DNA from 2 places in the Pseudoalteromonas sp. 0802 genome. Region 1 is predicted to be linked to the other one. Evidence: predicted binding sites of a transcription regulator. Region 1 holds the regulator's gene; the other holds the start of a gene.
What was found. Region 1 encodes LexA, which represses DNA repair genes until DNA is damaged. Its sites were predicted from a motif close to TACTGTATNNNNATACAGTA; they were not measured.
Positions count from the first base shown of each region.

Region 2: a site for LexA is predicted at 4,390-4,409, ahead of HUS61_RS08795 (YebG family protein). Genes of this name have one in related genera too.

Region 1 covers NZ_JABVXE010000004.1:89,969-98,527, forward strand. The annotation lists gene ctaD (cytochrome c oxidase subunit I) at 1-1,173, opposite strand, end outside; gene coxB (cytochrome c oxidase subunit II) at 1,173-2,315, opposite strand; gene lexA (transcriptional repressor LexA) at 2,753-3,370, opposite strand; gene HUS61_RS09780 (PaaI family thioesterase) at 3,532-3,969, shown strand; gene HUS61_RS09785 (hypothetical protein) at 3,977-4,357, opposite strand; gene HUS61_RS09790 (hypothetical protein) at 4,516-5,241, shown strand; gene HUS61_RS09795 (VOC family protein) at 5,216-5,569, opposite strand; gene HUS61_RS09800 (endonuclease) at 5,686-6,339, shown strand; gene HUS61_RS09805 (S41 family peptidase) at 6,439-8,061, shown strand; gene HUS61_RS09810 (hypothetical protein) at 8,054-8,428, shown strand; gene hmpA (NO-inducible flavohemoprotein) at 8,461-8,559, opposite strand, start outside.
Region 2 covers NZ_JABVXE010000003.1:233,579-242,137, forward strand. The annotation lists gene ccmI (c-type cytochrome biogenesis protein CcmI) at 1-59, shown strand, start outside; gene HUS61_RS08780 (VacJ family lipoprotein) at 69-800, shown strand; gene HUS61_RS08785 (EAL and HDOD domain-containing protein) at 866-2,089, opposite strand; gene putP (sodium/proline symporter PutP) at 2,461-3,972, shown strand; gene HUS61_RS08795 (YebG family protein) at 4,034-4,336, opposite strand; gene HUS61_RS08800 (helix-hairpin-helix domain-containing protein) at 4,583-4,876, shown strand; gene HUS61_RS08805 (DUF6170 family protein) at 4,905-5,207, opposite strand; gene dsbB (disulfide bond formation protein DsbB) at 5,207-5,725, opposite strand; gene HUS61_RS08815 (chorismate mutase) at 5,855-7,006, opposite strand; gene HUS61_RS08820 (EAL domain-containing protein) at 7,341-8,559, shown strand, end outside.

The DNA of each region.
Region 1 (8,559 bases):
CACAAAATAGGTATCGTGATACTGAAAATCTGCTGGTGTAATCGCAAGCATCAAGCCAGAGAAACCACCTAAGGTGAATAACACTATAAAGGCGATGGCAAACATCATCGGAATTTCGAAGCTAATCGAACCTCGCCACATGGTGGCCACCCAGTTAAACACTTTAACGCCCGTTGGTACCGAGATAAGCATGGTGGCGTACATGAAAAACAACTCGCCTGCCACAGGCATCCCTGTGGTAAACATATGGTGTGCCCAAACGATAAAACTTAGCAGCGCAATCGATGAAGTTGCATACACCATAGACGCATAGCCAAATAGCTTTTTGCGCGAGAAGGTCGGTACGATAGTCGATATAATGCCAAAGGCCGGCAAAATCATGATGTACACTTCGGGGTGACCGAAGAACCAGAAAATATGCTGGAACATCACAGGGTCGCCCCCACCGGCTGCATCAAAAAAGCTGGTTGCAAAGTATTTATCGGTCAACACCATAGTGACCGCCCCTGCTAGAACAGGCATAACAGCAATTAACAAAAATGCAGTGATTAACCATGTCCATACAAATAGCGGCAGCTTCATCCACGTCATACCTGGCGCTCTTAAGTTGACGATAGTCACGATAACGTTAATCGCCCCCATAATTGAGCTGATACCCATAATATGTACAGCAAACACAAAAAGTGCAGTGTTATCGTTGCTGTAAGTTGTTGATAGTGGTGCGTAGAAAGTCCAACCAAACGCAGGACCACCACCAGGCATGAGTAACGAAGCCAATAGGATTAAAAATGCGAACGGCAATATCCAAAAGCTCCAGTTATTCATACGTGGTAAGGCCATATCAGGTGCGCCTATCATCATAGGTACCATCCAGTTTGCAAGCCCAGTAAATGCGGGCATAACGGCACCAAACACCATGATCAAACCATGTACGGTAGTCATTTGGTTGAAAAAGTGCGGATCAACTAACTGTAATCCAGGCTGAAACAGTTCAGCGCGGATCACCATTGCCATCGCTCCACCAATTAAAAACATAGTGAGTGAAAAAATCAGGTATAAACTACCAATGTCTTTATGATTGGTGGTGTAAAGCCAACGCTTAAAACCTTTAGCTGGATGATGATGGTCGTGATGCGCATGCCCTGTTGCTTGCTCGTTAATAACATTACTCATTAGTTCGCCTCCGCTGCTGCATCAATCGCGGCTTGAATTTGACTCGGTTGGATAACATCGCCGGTATCATTACCCCACGCGTTTCGCTTATAAGTAATAACCGCAGCAAGTTGCTTAATTGAAAGCTGTTTATCAAACGCTTGCATTGCTGTGCCAGGCTTACCGTGTAACACGATATCTATGTGATCTTTTACATCACCTAATACAATCGGGCTGCCTTTAAGTGCTGGAAAAACGCCTGGTAAGCCCATACCGGTAGGTTGGTGACATGCAGCACAGCTTGCCATATACACTTGCTCACCTAAGACCATAAGCTCTTCTTTCGGTAATGTTTGATCAAGCAAAGCAGCATCTGCTGCGGCCGCATTGGCTCTTTCTTGCTTGGCATCTGCAAGCCAATTAGCAAATTCATCTTCAGGTAAGGCTTTCACCACAACAGGCATAAAGCCATGATCTTTACCGCATAACTCAGCACATTGACCACGGTATACTCCTGGCTCGTTAATACGTGTCCACGCTTCATTGATAAACCCAGGATTTGCGTCCTTTTTAACCGCAAAATCAGGCACCCACCATGAATGAATTACATCGTCTGAGGTCATTAAAAAGCGAACTTTTTTATTGATAGGAAGTACTAGCGGTTTATCTACTTCAAGCAAATAATGCTCAGTTTTCTCTGCTTGGTTGTCTATTTGATCTTTAGGAGTAGATAGAATCGAGTAATAAGCAATGTCTTCACCCATGTACTCGTAATGCCACTTCCATTGTGAGCCAGTCACTTTAATGGTGATATCGGCTTTAGAGGCATCTTCCATGGCAATTAAGGTTTTTGTGGCAGGCACAGCCATGGCGATTAAGATGACAAATGGAATGGCAGTCCAAAGTATTTCAACTTTTGTACTTTCATGAAATTGGGCAGGCTTGGCCCCTTTGGATTTACGGTGGTGTATTAAAGCCCAAAACATCACCGCAAATACGATGATGCCGATTACACAGCAGATAATAAATATCGTCATGTGTAACTCATAAACATTATTACTTATATCGGTCACCCCTTTACGCATATTGTATTGGCTATTTGCCAATGCAAGCTCAGGAAGTGCAAACAATATAAGCCACAAGGCGTAACGCAGTTTACCCATGTGACGGCTCCTTTAGATGCTATTGCAAGACGCAAAGCGAAAAGGCGATACAACAAGGTGCCCATTCGTTTTTCTTATTGTTCAGAGCGACTACGTATCATTTTGACCCACTTATGATACCGACCCCATGACTAACACCTCGCACATTTTTGTGTCTTTTTATTAATTAGGTGTTAATACAGTGTATTAACCAATTAGTTAAAAAATAACCAATAAGCAAGTTTTAATGATAATAAATGTTTATTTTGGTGCACAAATAACAACTATAATCAGCGCGTTATTTAATGTTTAGGAGTAAGAACGAAATATAAAAAGAGAGGAAAACTGCGCCATATAAGGCTTTAAATGAAGAGTAAGGATTCACAAATCCTAATTAAGTAGTAAAATTTCAGCGGCGCACCAAATTGAGTCAATTTAATGCACCAAATTGGGAACGTTTACATCCAGTCAGCGTTACGAATAACACCTACCGCTAACCCCTCGATGTTGAACGACTCATGCTCAAGGTCAACCTCAATAGGCGAAAACTCTTCGTTCTCAGCGTGTAAAAGTACTTTGCGACCCGCCTTTTCTAGACGCTTAACTGTTACATCTTCATCGACTCGAGCTACAACTACTTGCCCGTTTTCAGCAACTTGTGTTCTGTGTACTGCAAGCAAATCGCCATCCATAATACCAATGTCTTTCATACTCATACCATTTACACGCAGTAAGAAATCGGCAGCAGGTTTAAATAATGAAGGATCAACTTGGCAGTGACTTTCAACATGCTCTTGCGCCAAAATAGGTTCACCAGCTGCAACACGGCCAATTAAAGGTAAGCCTAGTTGCTCTGGCTCATCTTCTTCAATTAACTGAATACCGCGACTCGCCCCAGGCTTCATTTTGATCATGCCTTTTTTTGCCAGTGCTTTTAGGTGTTCTTCAGCAGCGTTGGCACTTTTAAAACCCAATGTTTGAGCTATTTCAGCACGCGTAGGTGGCATGCCTGTATCTTTAATAAAGACTTTAATTAGTTCTAAAATTTGCGATTGGCGTTTAGTTAATGGGCGCATACAACTGGTTTTCCATACAGTACATTCAACTGTGAGTATATACAGTTATTTGAAAATCGCAAATTTAAATTAACCCCATCATATTGCTACAAAACTAACATTGAACCACACCGAAAGATGCCATAAGGTATTATCTTTAATTAGCAGGCTAAGGAAACACAATGAGTATTTGGCACCAACCAATCACGTTAGAGCTTTGCAAAGAGCTGGAACAAGGGATTACCGGTCAAGGCACTTTAATGAAAACTATGGGCATTGAGGTAACTGAAATTGGCGATGATTATTTAATGGCAACCATGCCTGCTATTCCTGAGCATCATAACCCTATGGGCATGGTCCATGGCGGAGCAAACGTTGTATTAGCAGAGACAGTGGCAAGCTATGCAGCCAATTTCGTGGTTGATTTCAATAAGTTTTATGCTGTTGGCCAAGAAATTAATGCCAACCACATGAAAGCGTCACGCAAAGGAACGTTAACAGCAACTGCGAGACCGCTGCATTTAGGTAAGCGAACTTCTGTTTGGGATATTAAAATTACCAATGCCGCAGGAGAGCTTTGCTGCGTATCAAGAATGACCGCAGCTGTTGTAGAGCGATAAATTCTGGCTATTTTTCGACAGGATAAATAGTAATTTCAATCCCTGCGCCAATTGCAGAGATACGTAACAAGGTATCGGCATGCAGGGGTTGGTTAAAGCATTTAGGCGAATTACCTGATTCAAAGCCTATATCAAATGTACGCTTTGAGCACGATAACCACTGTTTTAATGCATTGCGCGAGCAAGACTCAATAAGCTCGCAAAGCTGGTTAATGGCTTTATCTGGAGAGCTGATATCTGCGGTTGCTTCAATACGTGCTAGTTGGCGGTATTCATCTTGGTCATAATGTAAAACCATGGCGTTTTTCTTCAAATCAGCAACAAGCGCACTAATATCGTGCTTTGACTCAAGCTCCAGATCTACATTTAAAAATTGAATTTCCGACATACTCTCGTTTTTACCCTCTATTTATATCGACTGAAACTTTAACTCAGTTTTGTATATATACCAAATCTAGAATACAGTTAATGCGACATTATGCCGCATTGGCAATCTAGCTAAACAACCTAAAATAGCGCCCACATAACAATAATAACGGGGTAATAATGAATAAACGCCTGTTTAAGTATGCTCGTAAAGGGCATAAATGGCTTGGCTACTTACTTGCTTTGCAGATCTTTTTTTGGCTCTTAGGTGGGCTGGTAATGAGCTCATTACCACTTGAAAAAGTGCATGGTAAGCATCTGGCTAATCGCAGTTTAAGTAGCCCATTTTTATTGTCGGACTACCCTGCTTCAATTGATAAAATAACAGCGCAATTCGAGCAAATCGAGGGTATTAAATATAGCCATTTTTTAAATACCCCGATTATAGAAGTTACATCCTCTAGCGGTACGTTTATTTTTGATGGCAGAACAGGTGCTAAAATGCCTGCACCGAGTAAAGCGCAAATCATAGAAAATGCGCAAGCTCACCTGCTTATTGACGCAAAAATAACGCAAGCGCAGTTATTAACAAAAGGGCCTAGAGAAGTCGGTCACAAAGCCAATGTTTGGCAAATTAGCTTCGATGATTGGTTAACAACAACCTTATATTTAGATAGCCAAACCGGTAAAGTTATAACTGTGCGCAGCACTCTGTGGCGCATTTTCGACTTTTTCTGGATGCTACACATTATGGATTATGATGAGCGTGAGAACTTTAACAATCCACTACTCATCAGCTTCTCAGCCACCAGCGTACTATTTTGTATTACAGGAGTTCTCTTGTTACTACAAAACGTTCGAATTAAACGTAAAAAGCCAGCTACACGTGTTGGTCAATCAAAATAGGATTGCCATCTGGGTCGGTGATAATAAAACTCGCGTCACCGGCCTTTTGTATTTCTAATCCTTGTTGCTGAAATTGTGCAGCTAATTGCTCAAAGGTTGCAAATTCATCCAAAGCTTCGGCATTTTGATCCCACCCAGGATTAAAGGTCAGCATGGTTTTATCAAACATACCTTGAAACAAACCAATCAAATGTTCACCGTTTTTCATAATTAGCCAATGCTGTTCTATCTCCCCAGCAAACTCTTTGAAACCTAGCTTTTCATAAAACTGCTTTGAAGCACGAATATCTTTTACATTTAGACTTACAGAAAAAGCACCTAATAACATGGTTGTAATTCCTTTAATAAAAACGGCCTAACAACTATAGCTGAGTTGAAAAACTTTTCCTTTTTAGAATAGTCGCTCTAGAATAGCTGTTCCTGTAGTTCACTGATGTGATGGATATGCGTTTATTTCTATACTTAGCCCTTTGTTTTATTTTCACTTTCCCTATATCCGCTAAAGAATTTTCGAGCTTTTACAGTGCCAAAAAGCATTTAATTAAGAATCTACCAAGCAATAGTAAAAGCTTATATTGTGGTTGCGATATCAAGCGCCAAGGTAAAAAACTTGTGCCAGACCCTGATGCTTGTGGTTATATTCCTAGAAACTCTGTCACCCGCTCAGGAAAAGAGAATGCTCGCGCAAAAAGAATAGAGTGGGAGCACATTGTGCCTGCCTGGGAGTTTGGCCATCAATTACAATGCTGGCAGGATGGCGGTCGCAAAAACTGTAAAAAGGTCAGTGAAAAGTTTCGTCAAATGGAAGCTGACATTAATAACCTTGCACCTGCTATAGGCGAGATCAATGCTGACCGCTCAAACTTTCGCTACGGCATGGTGTCATCATCAAGTGCAAGTTACGGAGCATGCCCTGTAAAAGTTGACTTTAAGCAACGCGTATTTGAGCCACCCATTTATGCAAGAAAGCAAATAGCCGATACCTATTTTTATATGCAAAAAACCTATGGCTTAAAAATATCTGACAAACAACGTAAATTATTTGAATCGTGGCAAAAGCTTGAAATAGCTGAAATTAGTAATCGCAAATCTTTATAACTAGCAGCACATTCGTTTACATTTTAGACACTATAATTTATTGCTTTCAGATTAAGTAATTGTTAGTTTTTAAACAATTTATATAAGAAAGGAAGCACCATGTTTAAAAATAACAAACTCGCTTTAGCTGTCTTCTTAGCGGCTTCAGGCATGTCTTTATCTGGCTGCGGCGGTGGTGGCTCATCGAGCAATACCGATACCACGAATCCACCACCAACAACTTCTGAACCCACTTGGACGGCTGGTGTCTTTGATCCATCAAGCGAATTTAAAGATCAATGCGCTGTACCGCGAACTGGCAATGATCCATATAACGATAATCAACCTTACCCAGATACAGCAGGCTCTGAGTTTACTGAGAAGATGTGGCTACGTTCATGGAGTGACGAAACCTATCTTTGGTACGATGAAATAGAAGACAATGACCCAGATAACTTCAGCTCTGTCGCCGCTTATTTTGATCAATTAAAAACCTTCGAAAAAACAGACTCTGGTGCTTATAAAGATCAATTCCATTTCAGCAGGCCGACAGATGAGTATTTTCAAGAGTCACAATCAGGTGTGGTTTCTGGCTATGGTATCAATTGGGCATTTATCAGTAATGTTCCGCCACGAGAGTTACGTGTAGCCTATTTAGAGAGTGACTCACCAGCTGCAAATGCAGGCTTACAACGCGGTGATACTATTTTAATGGTCGACGACGTCAGCATTGATACTAATACTCAACAAGGCGTAGATATTCTAAATGAAGCGCTATTTGGACCGACAGCTGGCGACTCGCACAATTTTGTTGTACGCAGTAATGATGGCACCGAAAAATCGTTTACTCTAGTCGCAGGTAATATAACCCAAACACCTGTACAAAATGTCGATACTATTACCACAGGAGATGGCACTAAAGTTGGCTACATGCAGTTTAACAGCCATATAAGTATTGCTCAGCCTGAGCTGATAAGTGCTGTGAATAAGTTCAAAACCGACAATATCGACGAGCTTGTGATCGACCTTAGATACAATGGCGGTGGTTTATTAGCGCTTTCTTCGCAACTTGCCTATATGATTGCAGGTCCAGCCAATACGAGTGACTATTTTTACTATCAAGTCATTGAAAATGACAAGCAGCCCGAGAGCGACCCATACCCGTTTATTGATATTGAAGTCGATTATTCTACTTTCGAGGGAACAGGTAACACTCTCCCTGACTTAAATTTATCGAAAGTCTATGTACTCAGCACTGATAATACATGTTCAGCATCAGAAGCACTTATCAATGGCTTAAAAGGCATAGATACTGAAGTTGTTTTAATAGGTGGTAAAACCTGCGGTAAACCATATGGTTTTACCCCAACGCATAACTGTGCAACCACTTACTACACCATTCAGCTAACGGGTGTGAATTACAAAGGCTTTGGCGAATACTCTGACGGCTTAGTACCAACTCCTTCACCGCAATTCGATGCAGATGTAAAAGGCTGTGAACTCGATGACGACTTTAACCACCAGATAGGTGATAGTGATGAAACACTTCTGAGTGCAGCGCTTTATCATATTGAGAATGATAGTTGCCCAGTGGTAACGCAAAGTGTCACAGCTAAGCAAGCGACAACCTCATCTTATGCTGCTGATGAAGCTGGTATTGCGCTAAAAGCTAATACTACACTTTACAAAAATAATATGGATTTAACCCGTCCGCTACCAGCTAAGGAAAGTGATAATGAATAAAGCACTGTTCTTAACCTGCACCTTACTGGCAAGCATAGCAGGCTGTAAAAGTACTCAAGCAGAGCAACCGCAAGATGCTACGCTTGTTCGGGTAAACCCGGGAGTGATTACTGATATACAGCAGGCTATTCAGTCTGCTAAGGGCGGTGCACTGGTCACCTTAGCCGATGATGTGTTTACTAAAAGCGCAGAGTTACTGATTGACCACGGCACCAACAAAGGGCCTGATGGCCTGCCAATTATGGGTGCCCATTCAATTCCTTCTGAGAAGTTTGTGTTGCAAAAAGCAGGTGAGCAATGCCTGCTTTACTACCCCAAAAAAGAACTCCGTATTCCACTTCCTAATGTAGAGTGCGAAGTTAACTAACAAAAGGCGCAGCTTAGGCTGCGCCTTTTACATCATAGGCTTTGGTGAGGGCCAAACACCTCATAATGAATGCGTTCACTTGCAACCCCAATACCTAGTAGTTGCTCTTTTATCATTGCCATAAATGCGAT
Region 2 (8,559 bases), on a different contig from region 1:
TTTTAGAGCGTGCAAACGTAAAAGAATATTCGTTGCTAATTAATGAGTTAATACCTTAAGGATAGCCGATGTTTAGGCACAGTATATTTTTTATCTTTTTTGTAGTGCTTGCAGGATGCGCACAAATACCTGAAGAAAAAGCGGATGAGCGAGACCCATTACAGTCGTTCAACCGTCCTATGTATGATTTTAATATGGACGTGCTTGATGCTTATATTCTTCGCCCAGCAGCCGTTGGCTACGTTACAGTAACGCCAACACCGGTAAGACGTAGCATTGTTAATTTTACCGATAACATCACTGCACCAACGGATATGGTCAATGCTGGCCTGCAAGGTAAACCTGGTAATATGGGTATTAGCCTAGCGCGCTTTTTAGTGAACTCTACGGTAGGTTTACTCGGCTTTTTTGATGTCGCTTCATCGCTGGGTTTAGAAATTGTCGATGAAGACTTTGGTCAAACCTTAGGTGTATGGGGTGTAGGTGATGGCGCATACTTGATGATCCCAGGTATGGGGCCAAGTACAGCACGAAACCTAACAGGTGATGTGGTAGATAACTTTGTGTTACCTGAAATCACGTTAACAACACCACAGACAATACTAGTGTTCGCGCTGAAAGCGGTTGAGGCCCGTGCTTCATTAATGCCACAAGAGAGCTTATTAAACGAGTCGTTAGACCCATATATTTTCGTGAAGGATATTTACTTCCAGCGTCAATTATATGAGCTACATGATGGTAATCCGCCAGTAGAAAAAGAGCCGGATGATTTTGACGAAGACTTCTTAGAGAATCTTTAAGATTATTCAAATAAAAATGCCAGCAATTGCTGGCATTTTTTATATCATTAATAGATTGATATTCATCAGTCTCCAAACACACTCATCTGGTCATTAGACCAACTTAATGCGTCGTGGTAAGCGTCCGGTACTTCTTCTGGCTTAAGGCCCAACTGTTGTTGGATTTCTTTCGCTTTTTCCCAATTTGCTTGCTCATAGAATTTTACAAAGTTTAGATAGGTAGCGAGTAAGCCTTCATCTTTAAGTAGAGCGTCTTTAATTTCGTTGGTCAGCGGTAACTTATTCATAACGCTTGGCATATCTTCATCTAAGATAGCATCCATTAATGACATCATGCCTGTTAAGAAAGCCATACCTGTATCGCGTAACTTACCATGACTAATTGCCAGTAATTCAGCAAACCGTGCTCGGGTTAGCGACAGGCGGATCAGTTCAGCAGGTTTATCTGCAGATACTTGAGCTGCAAATAACAGCGACAAGAAACGTTTAATTTCTTCGCTTCCTAATACGATAAGCGCTTGCTTGATTGTGCTGATTTCGGCACGGCGTTTAAATGCTGCGGAGTTTGAATAGCGTAATAGCTTATAAGATAAGTTAACGTCACGTTCAAACACCTCAGTGATTTTTCTAAGGTTTAAATCAATACTTGATGTTTCGTATAGGAGCTCGGCAAGAGCCATCTCAGAAGGTGGCAAAGTTTTACTTTGTACCATCTCCGGTTTTGAAAAGAAAAAGCCTTGAAAGTAACTAAAACCCATTTCTAGGGCAAGTTGGTATTTCTCGTAAGTTTCGACTTTTTCGGCAAGCAACTTGATGTGCGGGTGAGGTTTTATCGCTTCAATAACCGCTTCAATCGACTCTTTGTCTGTGGTTAAAAAGTCAATTTTGATCATATCGATATACGGATAAAAATGGCGCCAGACAGGTTGATGAATGTAATCATCAAGGGCCAGTGTGTAACCACGCTCTTTTAAATCTTTAACCAGAGCAAGTAAACGTTTACCTGGTTGAATAGTTTCAAGAATTTCGACAACGACTTGTTCTTTACCCAGTAATAAAGGGTAGCCTTTTTGGAGTGTATCTAAAGTGAAATTAATGTAAGCTGGTTTGTTATCCGTTAAATCTTCTAAACCAAAATTGAACTGACTACCTTCAATGAGTCGTGATGTTGCTTCATCGCCATCAATGTCTGGAAACACGTTATCTACGCCATCCCTAAAAAGGAGTTCGTAGCCGACAAGTTTCTTTTCCTTATCTAAAATAGGTTGGCGTGCAGCGTAAAAATACATAGTCCTGGCATGTCCACTTCGGTTAATTCATTTATCCATCAGCAATATATGTCATTGTGCCTGAAATAGCATTAATTAAATGCGAGTATTTGAGGATAAATACTGATTTTATTCTGATCTTAAGACTAGGATAAATTGCAATTGAATTCTATAACTTGCGATTAAATATCATATTTTTGTTATGAAAAGGTTGAAATTGTAAACCCTGCCATTGAACTGCTTGATTGGAGTTGTAGGGGGGAAGCATGTTATAGTCATGGGTGATATCGGTTTTTACCCCAATAATGTCTTAAAATTAAATAACTTGCGAGTCATTATTCGGATTAAAAGCCAACATTAAACAACTTTTGGAGGCTAATTTGGAAACAGGAATGATAATTTCGTTAGCAATGTACTTCATCGTCATGCTGGGGATTGGGCTGTATGCTTATAAGCAATCTACCGACGATGTATCAGGCTATATGCTAGGTGGTCGTAATTTATCACCAAGTGTTGCTGCGCTTTCAGCTGGCGCATCAGACATGAGTGGTTGGCTGCTAATGGGTCTACCGGGTGCAATGTATTTGTTTGGTTTAAGCAAGGTTTGGATTGCCATAGGTCTAGTACTCGGTGCTTGGGCTAACTACTTCCTAGTCGCGCCTCGTTTACGTGTTTACACAGAAAAGGCGAATGACTCAATCACCATTCCAGATTACTTTGCGAACCGCTTTGATGATAATAAAAATATTCTGCGTGTGATCTCTGCGATTGTAATCATTGTTTTCTTCACCTTGTATACCTCATCAGGTGTTGTTGCAGGCGGCAAGTTGTTCGAAAACTCATTTAATATGAGCTACGAAATGGGTCTGTACATCACAACCGGTGTTGTCGTGTTATATACCTTGTTTGGTGGCTTCTTAGCAGTGAGCCTGACTGACTTTGTACAAGGCTGTATCATGTTTATCTCGTTGCTGGCTGTGCCAATTGCAACGTTTACCATGCTTGATCAGCCAGTTATGGATACACTTGCAAATGCACGCTATGACTTATTATTAAGCTCACCAAAAGAATCAGAAATTCATGCACTTAATATGATGGATTGGTTTGCAGGTGGTTCAACGATAGCGATTATTTCTGCCATGGCTTGGGGCCTTGGTTATTTTGGTCAACCACATATTATTGTGCGTTTTATGTCTGTGCGCTCTGTGAAAGATATGCCGACTATGCGCCGTGTGGGTATGTCGTGGATGACGCTTTCAGCTATTGGTGCTGTGCTAACAGGTCTATTTGGTGCTGCTTATATGCTTGAAAACCAAATGCCAATTGATGATAAAGAAACGATTTTCCTAGTGTTGTCTGAGCTTATCTTCCACCCTTTAATTGCCGGCTTCTTATTGGCAGCTATTTTAGCGGCGATTATGAGTACTATTTCATCACAGTTATTAGTTTGTTCAAGCTCACTAACCGAAGATTTTTATAAGATTTACTTAAACCGTAGTGCATCTCAAAAAGAGCTGGTTTTAGTAGGTCGTATTAGTGTTATTTTGGTTGCTCTATTTGCTATTTACCTAGCCTATGACCGCGATAGCTCTATCTTAGATTTAGTGAGTAATGCATGGGCTGGTTTTGGTGCTGCATTTGGTCCACTCGTATTACTGAGCCTTTACTGGAAGCGTATGAACTTACAAGGCGCTATTAGTGGTATGGTTGTTGGTGCTGCAACAGTGCTGTTTTGGATTTACGCGCCAATTACAATTGATGGCCAAGCATTAAGTGCAATCATTTATGAGATTGTCCCAGGCTTTATTTTATCAACAATTGCTATTGTTGTTGTTAGCCTTACAACTGCTGAGCCGAAAAAAGAAATTACAGACTTATTTGATGAAGTTGAGTCGTCACTGTAGTTTTGATTAAACACAAAAAAGGGCAACATCTGTTGCCCTTTTTTATGATCTAAATTTGCGTTTAGCTTGCCGCTTTTTCTTTTATATCAGCAACGTTGTCGTCTGACTTTGCTTTTTTAGGCTTAGCTGGGGTGTCTTTTGCACCTTTAAGTACCGCCATAAATTGGTCTTTTTCTTTTGCCATTTCAAGCGCCAGTGACTCAATTTGTTGCTCGCTTAATGGTACATCAACTTTTTCAAGCATTAGTTCTAATGACTCAGCAATGTCGAGCATTTTGTCATACGCATCAGCTTCTTTCTTAGTAGTAAACGTCATGCGCTCGACTCCGTTTCTTTCTACAACATATTTAACAACAACAGCCATGATTTCTCCTGCATTTAAGCGTGGCATTTGCAGCGTAATACCGCTACTTTGATTACTGTTTTTATATACAGTAATGCTTCGGGGCTTACTTTGCAAGTAACTTGAGAAAAATTTTATTCAGCAAATTTGACAATAATAGGGACATTAGCTTTATTTAAATTGTTACCCAAAGTTAAACACAAGCGATGGAGTGAGTGTTGGGTAATAGCTAACTACCTGTCCAAGATGGACATCATGGAGGAAATTATGAAATTACTATCAAGTATTTTACTTGCCACAAGCATTGCGTTACTACCTGCTACATCGGCATTCGCCGTTAAACCAACCGAAGCAACACAAGTTAAAATGCAAAAGCTCAGTATAAACAAAGCCAGCATAGATCAACTTACTCAATTACCGGGTATTGGAGAGTCAAAAGCTAAAGCGATTGTTGAGCACCGTAAAAAGCAAGGTCCGTTTAAGTCGGTAGAGCAATTAAAAGAAGTAAAAGGAATTGGCGATAAGCTATTTGCTAAACTTGAGGGGAAAATTACACTATAAATAGCGGGCTATACACCTAAACAGGGCGTTATTCGCCCTGTTTAAATTCATCGATAGCTTTGTCTAAATGCGCTAATGCGAACATGTTTTCGATAGGTGTTGTGATGAGTGGGTAACTTAAGCCCGCTAACAATAACCAAGGAATAAGCATCCAGCCTTCAAAGTAGGCCAAGCCTAAAAATAATGGTGCTAAAAAGGCAAGCTTACATACTGATAAAATGATCTTTTTACTTGGGCTTAAATGAGCCAAAGCAAGGGCAATAATTTGCTGGCGTTGCCTTACTTTAAAGCTTTTTAAAGCAGGGATTTGGCTAGTAAAAAAATAAATCATTATAGCGACTTTTTGCTCACTAATCGGCTAACTAGAACAGCCACAAATACCACTGAAAATGCTGCAAAAATCACTTCCATCCATGCTGGCATACTCATAGAAGCAAACTGCCAATCGATATTTCCGCAATCACCAGTAGCGGCAAAGAAGCTAGGGATCCATTCGTGCAAAGGCATAAAACTTGGGAAGTTAGGTTCAAATGCACAGCTAAATGCAAAAGGGTCAGTATTGTTTTGCATTGCAATGTGTTCTTTGGCAATAAAGTAACCCCAAATTGCAGAGACACCCCAAGTGGCAAATGCGACTAAGCGAACAACCATATTTTGTGGGTTAATTGCACCAATCACACCCGCTGCAAGTAAGCCTAAAACAGCGGTACGTTGATATATACACATGATGCATGGCTCAAGGCCCATGTTGTATTGAAAAAATAACGCAGTGATTTCAAATGCGAGGGAAATAACGGCTAATAATAACCAAGGTGTTCTTTTAGTTGCTAATTCTGCTAACCAATTCATGAAAGTTCCAATTTCAAATTGTTTTCAAGATTATGCTTAGACAGGGCAGTGGGTGCAAGTATCTAAGATGAAATTATACGAAAAAGGAGCCGACTGGCTCCTTTTTATTAATCATATCTAGGCTGGCTGTTACACACTAACAGCTTGCAAAGACTCACTTTGATAGCAGCCTAATACACGGGTATATTGGGTGTGTTCTTTTAGCTCTTCAAGCGCTTGCTTAACATGTAAGTCATCAAGGTTTGCTTCAAGGTCAACATAAAACACCTCTTCCCATGGGTTTCCAGGTACTGGACGAGATTCCAATTTTACTAGGTTAATTTGATGTTGTTTAAAAATCATCAAGGCATCAGCCAATGAACCCGCTTGTTGTTTGGTCGCCATAATCAAACTGGTTTTTGTTGGAATTTGCTTAGATACTTGCAACGGGTTACGCGCGACGACAATGAAGCGGCTATGGTTTTCGCTTTGGTTTGCAAGGCCTGATTTAACGACTTCTAACCCTACATTTTTACCTGCTTGTGCTGAGCCGATAGCGGCGCTGTTTGTAGTTTCAACCGCTGATTGTAATGCATGGAAGGTTGAGTCACATGTTTCATGTTGAATATCACCTAAACCCTGAATGAAGCGGCTACATTGAGCAAAAGGCTGTGGGTGAGCAAAGATTTTATTAATGTGAGAAAGCTCAGTACCTGGCATTGCTAATAAACAGTGCTCAACGCTGTGAGTGACCTCACCGACAATTGATACTTGTGCATGTTGTAATAAATCGAACACTTCATTGATACTACCTGAGCTGGTGTTTTCAATTGGCAGTAAGCCGAAATCAGCTTGGCCACTTTCAACTTTGCCGGTGATTTGATCAAAGCTCGAACACCCCATCTCAATCAGCTTGCCTGGGCGACGGCTAAAATATTTATGGCAGGCTAATTGGCTATAAGAGCCTTGACCACCTAAATATGCAACGCGATGACTTTCGCTCATTGCTTCAGGGTTTAGATTCTTTTGTAGCATTGCTTGTTGATTCAAAACAGAATCTTCAAGAATAGTTTGGAACACATTATTGATGTAGTACGCATCTAGACCTAGCGACTTACCATAATTAATAAGCTTTTCGAGTAATGCTTGTTCGCGGGCTTCATCGCGAATTGGTTTGTTATTGGCAATTTTATATTCAACTACGCTGTGGCTAATACGGCGTCTTTTAGCCAGTAACACCAATAAGTCGGAATCTATTTCATTAATATCGTGTCGTAACGCATTTAATGTATCAATGCTCATGTTGGTTTCCTCATTCCAAAACAGTGCACAAACAAAAAAGCCTCCCAAGTGGGAGGCTTTAGCTATTCGGTGAATTTATCTCGCAAACAGTTAAGCCTCCTCTATCTAAAGAAGCTAAAAAACGAAAAATAAGTGCGAGAGATAATTTGTTTCATTGAACTAATGTAAAAACACTTGTATGTAAAGTCAACTGCCTATCGCAGCTAATTTAGAAAAGATAGGTGTTTACTCAGAAAATTCATTTATATTTATAAAAAATTTATAAATATAAAAATGAATCTGGTATATTTGTTTTTGCACAATAAATAATAACAATTATTAATAAGGTAGTCCTGTGGTGTATCGACGACCGCCATCACGTTTTGGTGTGAATTCATTAAGTATGAAATTGTCGCTGCTGATCTCTGCGATTTGTTTGATTGCAGGTATATGTGCTGCGGCTTTGATGCTTAAATCTGAAGAAAAACAGCTTGTGTTTGAAGAGCACGAACTTTTAAAGCACTCTAGTGAACGCTTGAGTCGTCAATTTAACCGCCTGATCAAAACTAAAATCAACATTGCCGAGCAGGCGAATAACGTTGTTAGTAGTCAACTACTTCAAAACGAATCGCATTTACAAAGTAAACGTAGTGCAGATATCAAATTTGCCGTCGATGGCAGTATCCGTAGTACCTCAGAAGATGGCTTATCGGCTGCCTTTATCCCTCAAGATAATTATTCTGAATTTTATAAACAGCTTATAAACGATTCTGAGTCACTCTGGAAAATAGTTTCACCGACCTTAATCCAAGACTTCTTCAATTTTTACTTAGTTACCAAAGATAACTTTATTCGAATCGCGCCACCAAACTGGGCGTTGAATGTCCCCGGTGACTTTGATTTCACCAAAGACGAAACCTTCAATTACGCTCAGGCTGCAACTAACCCCAGTCGTGAAGCTGTTTGGTCAAAAGTGTATTACGACAGAATTTGGCATAAATGGGTGGTTAGTGTGCTAGTGCCTATTTACTTCGAAAACGAATTTTTTGGAGTAACAGGCAGTGATATTGCTCTTGAAACTTTATTGGCACAACTGCCTATCGGTGACCGTGAACAACATCTATTGGTGTTTGATGCAAAAGGTCAGCTATTAGCTCACCCTGATTTGGATAAAACAACACTTGAGAAATATGGTCGTGAAGGTAAAAAATTACTCACCGAAGACTTTGTAAACCCTGATCTGCAAAAGCTAGTCTCTGAAACAATTCGTTTAAAGTTACCTGAGTCGGCAAATTCATTTGTACAAGATGGCGAAACACACATTATTAATATTCGTAAAGTCGAGAACCTAAATTGGTATATTGGTATTTATAAAAAACGTTCGTCGGCACTTTCAGCACTTGAAGAGCTAAAAGTAAAATTCTTCGGCTTGTTTATCTTGTACGCAATTTTAGTTGCCTTGTTATTGCATCAAGCACTTTATCAATTAGTACTGCGCCGCATTCACTCATTGGTTAATGCGGTGGTTAGTTTTGGCAAAGGGCAATTACAAACTGAGTTTCCAAAGGCCAATA